One region of the Paracoccus pantotrophus genome, then DNA from elsewhere that is predicted to be linked to it. Evidence: riboswitches for the same ligand, from Rfam matches in the RefSeq annotation. Region 1 holds a riboswitch; each other region holds the start of a gene.
What was found. A riboswitch is a leader RNA that binds a small molecule or an ion and turns the genes downstream of it on or off. The one in region 1 is predicted to bind cobalamin.

Region 1 (2,192 bases):
GGATGTTCAGCCGCACGCCCGCCTCGGTGATCCGGCCCTGATGCGGGTTCAGCAGCATCGCGGGCTCGATATGGCTGAAGACATGGTCCCAGCAGCCCGATGATCTCGACCCGGCGATCCTCCAGCGCCGGCGGAACGAAGGCGGCCTGCCAGATGCCCTGCCGGATCTCGCGCGTTTGCGGCAGATAGTCGGGCAGATCGCGCCCGGTCGATGCGGTCCGGAACTGGCTCTATGCCCGGCGCAATTACGTCGATAGGCTGGACCGCGCGGCCGAGAAACTGGCCGAGGCGCTGGCGCGGCACCGCAACGAGCCACATATGGCGCTGACCGGCCGGCTGGCCGCGCATGGCATCGCGGTGCGCATCCTGCCCGCCCCGGTCAGGGGCGAGCTGATGCTGTCCGAACTGCTGGGGCAGTCCAGCCGCCGGTTCCAGATCGGCGCGCTACGACGTGGAACTGCTGGGCCACCGCTTCGGTGCCAGTTTCGAGCAGACCGCGCATCGTATGTCCACGCTGCAACGCCCCGAGGCGCGCGGCGTCCCGTTCTTCTTCGTGCGGCTGGACCGGGCCGGGGGCAGCCGTGGCGCGGCAGCGGCAAGCCGGCCGGCCATGCTGCCGCTTGCCAGCGCCCGCGCCAGAAGCTAGGGAAGGCGCGTCGGTTTCCGCAAGGAATTGAAAGGGAATCCGCCGGGGCGCCCGCAGGCGTCCCGAACCGGAACTGCCCCCGCAACTGTAGGCGGCGAGCAGGATGCGAGAATGCCACTGTGGCCCCGCGCCATGGGAAGGCCGCATCCCTGCCGTGACCCGCCAGTCAGGAGACCTGCCGACGACGTTTGACCAATCCGAGCGGGTCGGCTCGGGAGGGGTTGCGACCGGCATTCGCCCGGTCTCCATCCGCTCATCCGGCCTGTTCATGATGTAGCGGAAGGAAACATCATGCCAAGGCTCACCACGGCGATGATCGCCACGTTCACCCTGGCGCCGATGGCGGCGTTCGGGGCCACCGAATACCCGCTGACGCTGACCAGCTGCGGCCACGAAGTCACTTTCGACAAGGCGCCCGAAAGCGTCGTCAGCGTCGGGCAAAGCACGACCGAGATCCTCTACATGCTGGGGCTGGCCGACAAGGTGGCGGGCACGGCGCTGTGGATCAACCCCGTCCTGCCCGAATTTGCCGAGGCGGATGCCGGGGTCGAGCGGCTGGCCGACAACGCCCCCAGCTTCGAAAGCGTGCTGGCCAAGAAGCCTGGGCTGGTGGTCACGGCCTATGAATGGATGATCGGCCCGCAGGGCGTGGTCGGCACACGCGAGATGTTCGACGACGCGCAGATCCCCAGCTGGATCATGCCCACCGAATGCGTCGGCAAGGACAATACGCAAAGCATGGACGGCGCGCGCTCGGTCCTGTTCGACACCGCGCTGCTCTACCAGGGCATCGAGGAACTGGCGGCGATCTTCGACGTGCAGGATCGCGGGGCCGCGGTGATCGCCGACCTGAAGGCGCGCGAGGCGGCGGCGGTCGAGCGGGCGCAGGCGCTGGACCTGCCCGAAACGGTGTCGGGCCTGTTCTGGTATTCCTCGGCCGAGATCGAGATCGACCCCTATGTCGCGGGTGCCAATGGCGTGCCGGGCTGGATGATGTCCAAGCTGGGGGTCAGGAACGTCGTCGCCTCGGCCGAGGAATGGCCGACCGTGGGCTGGGAAACCATCAGCAAGGCCAATCCCAGCTTCATCGTCGCCGCCGAGATGAACCGGCGCCGCTTTCCGGCCGACGACATCGCCGTCAAGCGGGATTTCCTGACCTCGGACCCGGTGACGAGCGAGATGGGGGCGGTAAAGAACGACCGCATCCTGACCATGCCGGCCAATGCGATGGACCCCTCGGTGCGCGCGATCTATGCGCTGGAATCGCTGGCTGACTCGCTGGCCGGGTTCGACCTGAAATGAGGGCGCGCGCCGCGACCCGCAGCACGGGGCGCAATCGGGGCTGGCTGTGGCTGGCCCCCGCCGTGCTGGTCGCGGCGCTGCTCTTCGGAACGGCGGTGGGCGAGACGCGCATTCCGCTGGCCACCGTCATCGAGGTGCTGGCGGTCAAGGCCGGGCTTGGCTCGGCCGCGCTCGATCCGATCGATGCCAGCGTGATCTGGCATTACCGGCTGTCGCGGGCGGTGGTCGCGGCCTGCGGCGGCGC
Region 2 (2,192 bases), on a different replicon from region 1:
CGACGGTCACGGTCTTGGGCGTGTCGAGCAGCGGCGCGGTGGCCTTGTCCGAGGCGCTCTCGGTGACCTTGTAGCTGGTCTCGGCCTCGTTGCCCTGCTGGCGGCGGATGACCACCGTGTCCAGGGTTACGGTATCCTGCGCCTGGGCGGGGCCGGCCACGCCGGCCGAGATGGCCAGCACGGGCAGCAAGCCCAGGGTCGGCAGCAATTGCGCGGCTGACCCCGAGGCAGGCGGTTTGGGATGGGTTTTGTTCATGGGTTGATCCCGGCACGAAAGATGAGTCGCAACCGCCTCAAGGCGGAAACGACAGGAAGGTGCTGGCTCATCAATGGCTTGCGCGTTCGCGCAGCGGAAAGCGGGGTGAAACCGCGGTCCGGCTGCGCTTGATCAACGCAAGAGGACAAATTGTCATACCTTGTCAAACGACGCAGCGTCATTTCCCGGCTCCGCAACCTCGCCTGTTGCCATAATCCAACAGTCTGCCGGGTGCTGCGCCCGCGCCATGGCCCGTCATCGCCGCCGCCGGCAGCATATCCAGCCCCTGCCCGCGATCCCGGCGACCCACCAGATGTTCTAAGAACAGTGCCATCGCCCACTAAATCTGGATTGACCCGGCCTGTGACCCGTGGCTAACTGCGGGGGTCATGGTTGCCCTGGGGCCGACTCGGGGATGAAAAGGGAAGCCGGTGAAAAGCCGGCACTGCCCCCGCAGCTGTAAGCGGCGAGCGACGCTGGAATGCCACTGGAGCCCAGGCTCCGGGAAGGCCGGCCGAGCCGAGACCCGCAAGTCAGAAGACCTGCCATGGCGCGAAAGAACGAAACCGTGCGGCGGGCGCGGGGCTGGAACAGGGTCCGGTGGCATGTCCATCGGCCCGGCCCTCTCTTGCCGACAGAACAGAAGGAGCCGGGCCATGCCCATCACCGTTTACTCCAAGCCCGCCTGCGTGCAATGCACCGCCACCACGCGGGCGCTCGACGCGCGCGGCCTGGCTTATCGGCTGGTCGACCTGACCGAGGACGAGGCGGCGATGGAGCTGGTCGCCTCGCTGGGCTATCGTCAGGCCCCGGTGGTCGTCGCCGGCGATGCGCATTGGGCGGGCTTCCGGCCCGACATGATCGGCCGGCTGTCCTGACCGGCGCCATGGGCGGGCTGGTCTATTATTCCTCGGCCTCGGGGAACACCGCGCGCTTCGTCGCGCGGCTGGGGCTGGCGGCCGGGCGCATTCCGGTCTCGCCGCGCGACGCGCTGCCGCAGCCCGCGGCGCCCTATGTGCTGATCTGCCCGACCTATGCCGATGGCGAGGGACGCGGCGCGGTGCCGAAACAGGTGATCCGTTTTCTGAACGATCCCGCCCGCCGCGGCCTGCTGCGCGGCGTGATCGGCAGCGGCAACCGCAATTTCGGCACCGCCTTCGCCCTGTCGGCCAGGGTGATCGCCGCAAAATGCAACGTGCCCGTGCTTTACCGCTTCGAGCTGGCGGGCGACGACAATGATCTTTCCCGCGTCCGGGCGGGGCTTGAGAAATTCTGGGGGACGGAATGCTTGACGATGGCGTAAAGGCCGAGCTGGACTATCACGCGCTGAACGCGATGCTGAACCTTTACGACGGCGAGGGCCGCATCCGCTTCGACGCGGATCGCAAGGCCGCGCGGCAGTATTTCCTGCAGCATGTCAACCAGAACACCGTCTTCTTCCACTCGCTGGACGAGAAGCTGGGCTATCTGGTGGACGAGGGCTATTACGAGGCCGAAGTCCTGGAGCAGTATCCGCGCGAGTTCCTGCACCGGATCTGGGACGCGGCCTATGCGCGGAAGTTCCGCTTTCCGACCTTCCTGGGCGCCTTCAAGTATTATACCAGCTACACGCTGAAGACCCGCGACGGGCGGCGCTATCTGGAACGCTACGAGGACCGGGTGGTCATGGTCGCGCTGGCCTTAGCGCGCGGCGACGAGGATCTCGCCATGCGCTTCATGGAGGAAATCCTGTCGGGCCGCTTCCAGCCGGCGACGCCGACCTTCCTGAACGCCGGCAAGAAGTCGCGGGGCGAGCTGATCTCGTGCTTCCTCTTGCGGCTGGAGGACAACATGGAGAGCATCGGCCGCGGCATCAATTCGGCGCTGCAGCTTTCCAAGCGCGGCGGCGGCGTCGCCCTGATGCTGACCAACCTGCGCGAGGCCGGCGCGCCGATCA
Region 3 (2,192 bases), on a different replicon from region 1:
GGCGGCGCGCTGCGCCTCGACGGCGGCCTCGTCCGGGGCGAAGCGGCCGGCAGCGACGGCTTCGGCATCGGCCAGCGCGATCACCCCGTCCACGGTGATGCGCGAGCGGATGGCGGGCCAGTCGAAGGCTTTCAGCAAGGGCTTGGGCAGGGCAAGGCCCGAGGTCTCGATCAGGATGTGGTCGGGTTTCACCGGCATCGCCATCAGCCGCTCCAGCGTCGGGATGAAATCGTCGGCCACCGTGCAGCAGATGCAGCCGTTCGACAGCTCCATGATGTTCTCGGCCGGGCAGTTCTCGTCGGCGCAGGATTTCAGGATCTCGCCGTCGACGCCCATGGTGCCGAATTCGTTGACCAGCACCGCCAGCCGCTTGCCCTGCGGGTTCAGCATCAGGTGGCGGATCAGCGTGGTCTTGCCGGCGCCGAGAAAGCCGGTGATGACGGTCACGGGGGTCTTGGTCAGGTCGCTCATTTCTTATCCGATCGGGGGAATGCGCGCGAGGCTGCGCTTGCGGAAAATCGTGACACGCTCGCGCCAGGGCACGATGCCGTCGGGGGCCTGGGCATAGGCGGCGGCGCCTAGCAGGATCTCGGGGGCGTCCTCGGCCGACATGCGGCCATAGACATAGGTCCAGCGGCCCGGCGCCGACAGCGCGATGGCGGCGCCGCTGGCGCAGGCGGACAGGCATTCGACCGGGACGATGCGCACGCCATCCGGTGCGCCTTCGGCTGCCAGCGCGTCATGCAGCCGCGCGCCGGGCACCGGCTCGCCCTCAAGCACCGGCTGGCCGGCGCGGCAGGTGATGCAGACATGCAGCGTGACTGTCATGCGCCCTTCATCCCTCAAGGCGGCACGAGGCAGGGGACCAGCGCCCAAGCCCCAGCGGGAACACCCCGTCCGCCGGTCAATCCTTCGCGCGCTGGCAGGTCTCCCGGCTTGCGGATTCGGGCTTTGGCCCACGGCCGCCCCGCCTTCCCGGCTTTCGCCAGTGGCCATGGGGCGACCTTTCCGGTCACGGTCGCGGGGGCGGCTGCTTCCAGGCGGTTGCCTGTCGCATTCCCTCTTCGCCTGTCGTAGGACAGGAACCAGCGCCCCCTGTCTGTGCGCGCCCGGTCCCGACTTGTCAAGCGAAGGAGTGCCCGATGCAGACCGACGACAACGCCCGCCATGCCGAGAAGATGGCGAAGATCAAGGCTGCCCGCGACCGGATGATGGCCGAGAAGCAGGGCGAGAAGGGCCTGGTCATCGTCCATACCGGCAAGGGCAAGGGCAAGTCCTCGTCCGGCTTTGGCATGATCCTGCGCTGCATCGCCCATGGCATGCCCTGCGCGGTGGTGCAGTTCATCAAGGGCGCCTGGGACACGGGCGAGCGGCGGCTGCTGACCGCGCATTTCGCCGGTCTGTGCCAGTTTCACGCCATGGGCGAGGGCTTCACCTGGGAGACGCAGGACAAGGCGCGCGACATCGCCGCCGCCCGCGCCGGTTGGGAAAAGGCCAAGGAACTGATCCGCGATCCGCAGATCCGCATGGTCCTGCTGGACGAGATCAACATCGCCCTGCGCTATGACTACCTGGACCTGGACGAGGTGCTGGACTTCCTGCGCAGCGAAAAGCCGCCGATGACCCATGTCGTGCTGACCGGGCGCAATGCCAAGCCGGAACTTGTCGCGCTGGCCGATCTTGTGACCGAGATGGAGCAGGTCAAGCACCCCTTCCGCGACGGCATCAAGGCCCAGCCTGGGGTGGAGTTCTAGCCCGTTTCCTGTCATCTGCCGCTGGTGCAGAACGAGTGATTTTTCGAAAGGATGTTCGAACATGTTTGCGAGACAAGGCCTTGTGGCACTGCTGGCGATCTGCCCCGTCTCGGCGGCCTGGGCGGTGCCCGCCACCGATGAGGGGGCCCAAAGGCTGCGCGGCGTTTTCCAGACCTATTTCGGCGGCACCGAGGGCGTGGTCGCCGTCACCCCGCAGGGCGAAAGCTATGAGCTGCGCATCGATCCGGCGCCGCTTCTGGCGCAGGTTCCGGCCGATCAGGCCCAGGTCAGCGTCTCGGCCCTGACCTATCGGCTGACCGACAATGGCGACGGCAGCTGGGGCGTCAGCGAGGACCAGGTGCTGAGCTGGTCGGTGGTGGTGCCGAAGATGTTCGAGCAGAAGGGCTCGACCAGGGTCGAATCGACCGGCATCTGGGA
Region 4 (2,192 bases), on a different replicon from region 1:
AGAAGCAGCGTGTCGCCGACGCGGATCACCGTGTCGGGCAGTGTCACCGCGCGACGGACGTCGCCCCGGATCAGCCCGGTGACGGCCACCTCGCCATCGACGGCGCCCAGATAGTCGCCCACCGTCATGCCGACGATATCGGCGCCCTCGGGGACGGTGGCTTCGGTGTGATAGTCGCTGATGTTCACCGCCTCGCTCAGCGAGGCCGTGGCACGGCGGTCGCGCGGCAGCAGCCGATGGGCGAAAAGCAGAAAGACCAGCCCCACCAGCGACAGCCCGAGGCCGACCGGCGCATAGTCGAACATGGTGAAGGGCTGGCCCGTCATCTGCTCGCGCACCCGCGAGACGATGATGTTGGGCGAGGTGCCGACCAGCGTGATCAGCCCGCCCAGGAGCGAGCCGAAGGCCATCGGCATCAGATAGGCCGAGGGCGAATGCCCCGAGCGCCGCGCCATCTTCAGCGCGGCGGGCATCAGCATGGCCAGCGCGCCGATGTTCTTGACCAGCGCCGACAGGCCCGTGACCGAGCCGACCAGCACCAGCAGCTGCCAGCGCAGGGCCCGCAACCGCCCCAGCATCCGGCGCATCACCGCCTCGATCACGCCCGAGCGCGAGATGCCGGCGCTGACCACCAGCGCGCTGCCGACGATGATGACGATATCGTCGCTGAAGCCGCGGAACGCCTCGTCCGGCTTGACCGTGCCCGCCACCAGCGAGGCCAACAGCGCGATCATCGCCACCACGTCGTAGCGCAGCCGCCCCCAGACGAACAGCACCATCATCGCGCAAAGGATCAGCACGGCCAGGAGCTGCGGCATGGCCATGTGGCTTGACCCTCCCTTTCGTCGGATACGCTATCCAATGCCGCAGGCCGGCGGGCGGTTCCGCGGCAGGACAGGTTGTCGCGGCCGCCCGGCGGCACCGGATTGGCGCTTGACAGCCCTTGCCCGGCTGCGGCAATGCAGGGCCGCTACGGTTCCGGCGGATCTGCGCCGGATCAAAAGGGAACACCGGTGCGCCCATGGGCCGCGATGCGGCCGGGGCAAGGCCGGGACTACCCCCGCAACTGTAAGCGGTGAGCGACGGTCGAACGTGCCACTGGGATCTCCTGGGAAGGCCGGCCCGAGCAGCGATCCGCGAGCCAGGAGACCTGCCGTGGCGATCACCCATTTCCGGCGCGGGGCGCGTCTGGAAAGCGGCCGTTCCGCAGAGGTGACGATCGCCGTCCTGCGGTCGGGCCTGCCAGCCTTTCCACAGGGCATTTCTGCAAATCGCGGGCCTGGCCCGCGCTGGAAAGGCTTTGGAATGTTCAGAACCCCGCTTTCGCTGCTGGCCACAACCGCCGCCGTACTGCCCGCCGCCCTGTTGCCCTGTGCCGCCACGGGCCAGCAGGTCCAGGACCAGGTCGTGCTTGACACCCTGGTCCTGTCCGCCGGCCTGTCGCCGGTGGCCGAAAGCGCCTATGGCCGCGCCCATACCGTGCTGACCAGCGAAGACCTGCAAAGCCGCCGGGTCATCACCGTCCAGGACGCTTTGCGCACGGTCCCCGGACTTTCCGTCACCTCGACCGGCGAAACGGTGGCCAAGATCCGCATCCGCGGCGGCGAATCCAATCACGTGCTGGTGCTGATCGACGGGGTCGAGGCCAATTCCCCCGGCAACGGCGACTATATCTTCAGCGGCATGCTGGCCGAGGACATCGAGCGCATCGAGGTGCTGCGCGGCCCGCAATCCGCCATCTACGGCGCCAATGCCGCATCCGGCGTCATCTCGATCACCACCCGTCGCGCCTCTGCGCAGGGGCCGGGCTATGGCGGCACGGTCGAGATCGGCGGGTTGGACACCCGCACCGCCAGCGCCTTTGTGCAGGCGGGGGACGGGCGCGGCAGCATCAGCCTGTCCGCGGTGGCGCGCCGCACCGATGGCGAGGACGAATCGCGCAGCCCCGGCGGGGATACCGAGTTCAACCGGCAGCGCGTGCTGGGCCTGAACGGCTCATATGATCTGACCGAAAGCGCGACCGTCGGTTTCACGCTTAGGCGCATCTGGCAGGAATACGGTTATGACCGGGCCGTCTCTTTCGTGGATTCGCCCGACGACTATATCGTCGACGCACCGCTGACCGCCGACCGGGACGAAACCTATGGTTCGCTGTGGCTGGAAGGCGAAGCTTTCGGCGGCAGGCTGCTCAA

Region 2: another riboswitch for cobalamin. It lies ahead of nrdH (glutaredoxin-like protein NrdH); the one in region 1 lies ahead of ESD82_RS09750 (ABC transporter substrate-binding protein).
Region 3: another riboswitch for cobalamin. It lies ahead of ESD82_RS11600 (DUF1636 family protein); the one in region 1 lies ahead of ESD82_RS09750 (ABC transporter substrate-binding protein).
Region 4: another riboswitch for cobalamin. It lies ahead of ESD82_RS02685 (TonB-dependent receptor plug domain-containing protein); the one in region 1 lies ahead of ESD82_RS09750 (ABC transporter substrate-binding protein).

The regions. Positions count from the first base shown of each region.
Region 1 covers NZ_CP044425.1:389,006-391,197, forward strand. Annotated here, with positions in the region: partial or broken gene ESD82_RS22605 (hypothetical protein) at 1-58, opposite strand, end outside; gene ESD82_RS22610 (short-chain fatty acyl-CoA regulator family protein) at 452-646, shown strand; cobalamin riboswitch at 641-843, shown strand; gene ESD82_RS09750 (ABC transporter substrate-binding protein) at 938-1,948, shown strand; gene ESD82_RS09755 (FecCD family ABC transporter permease) at 1,945-2,192, shown strand, end outside.
Region 2 covers NZ_CP044423.1:569,252-571,443, reverse strand. Annotated here, with positions in the region: gene ESD82_RS02725 (TonB-dependent receptor) at 1-256, opposite strand, end outside; cobalamin riboswitch at 630-820, shown strand; gene nrdH (glutaredoxin-like protein NrdH) at 913-1,134, shown strand; gene nrdI (class Ib ribonucleoside-diphosphate reductase assembly flavoprotein NrdI) at 1,143-1,559, shown strand; gene nrdE (class 1b ribonucleoside-diphosphate reductase subunit alpha) at 1,541-2,192, shown strand, end outside.
Region 3 covers NZ_CP044426.1:240,552-242,743, forward strand. Annotated here, with positions in the region: gene cobW (cobalamin biosynthesis protein CobW) at 1-471, opposite strand, end outside; gene ESD82_RS11600 (DUF1636 family protein) at 475-828, opposite strand; cobalamin riboswitch at 905-1,105, opposite strand; gene cobO (cob(I)yrinic acid a,c-diamide adenosyltransferase) at 1,143-1,754, shown strand; gene ESD82_RS11610 (hypothetical protein) at 1,816-2,192, shown strand, end outside.
Region 4 covers NZ_CP044423.1:561,290-563,481, reverse strand. Annotated here, with positions in the region: gene ESD82_RS02690 (SLC13 family permease) at 1-824, opposite strand, end outside; cobalamin riboswitch at 957-1,172, shown strand; gene ESD82_RS02685 (TonB-dependent receptor plug domain-containing protein) at 1,306-2,192, shown strand, end outside.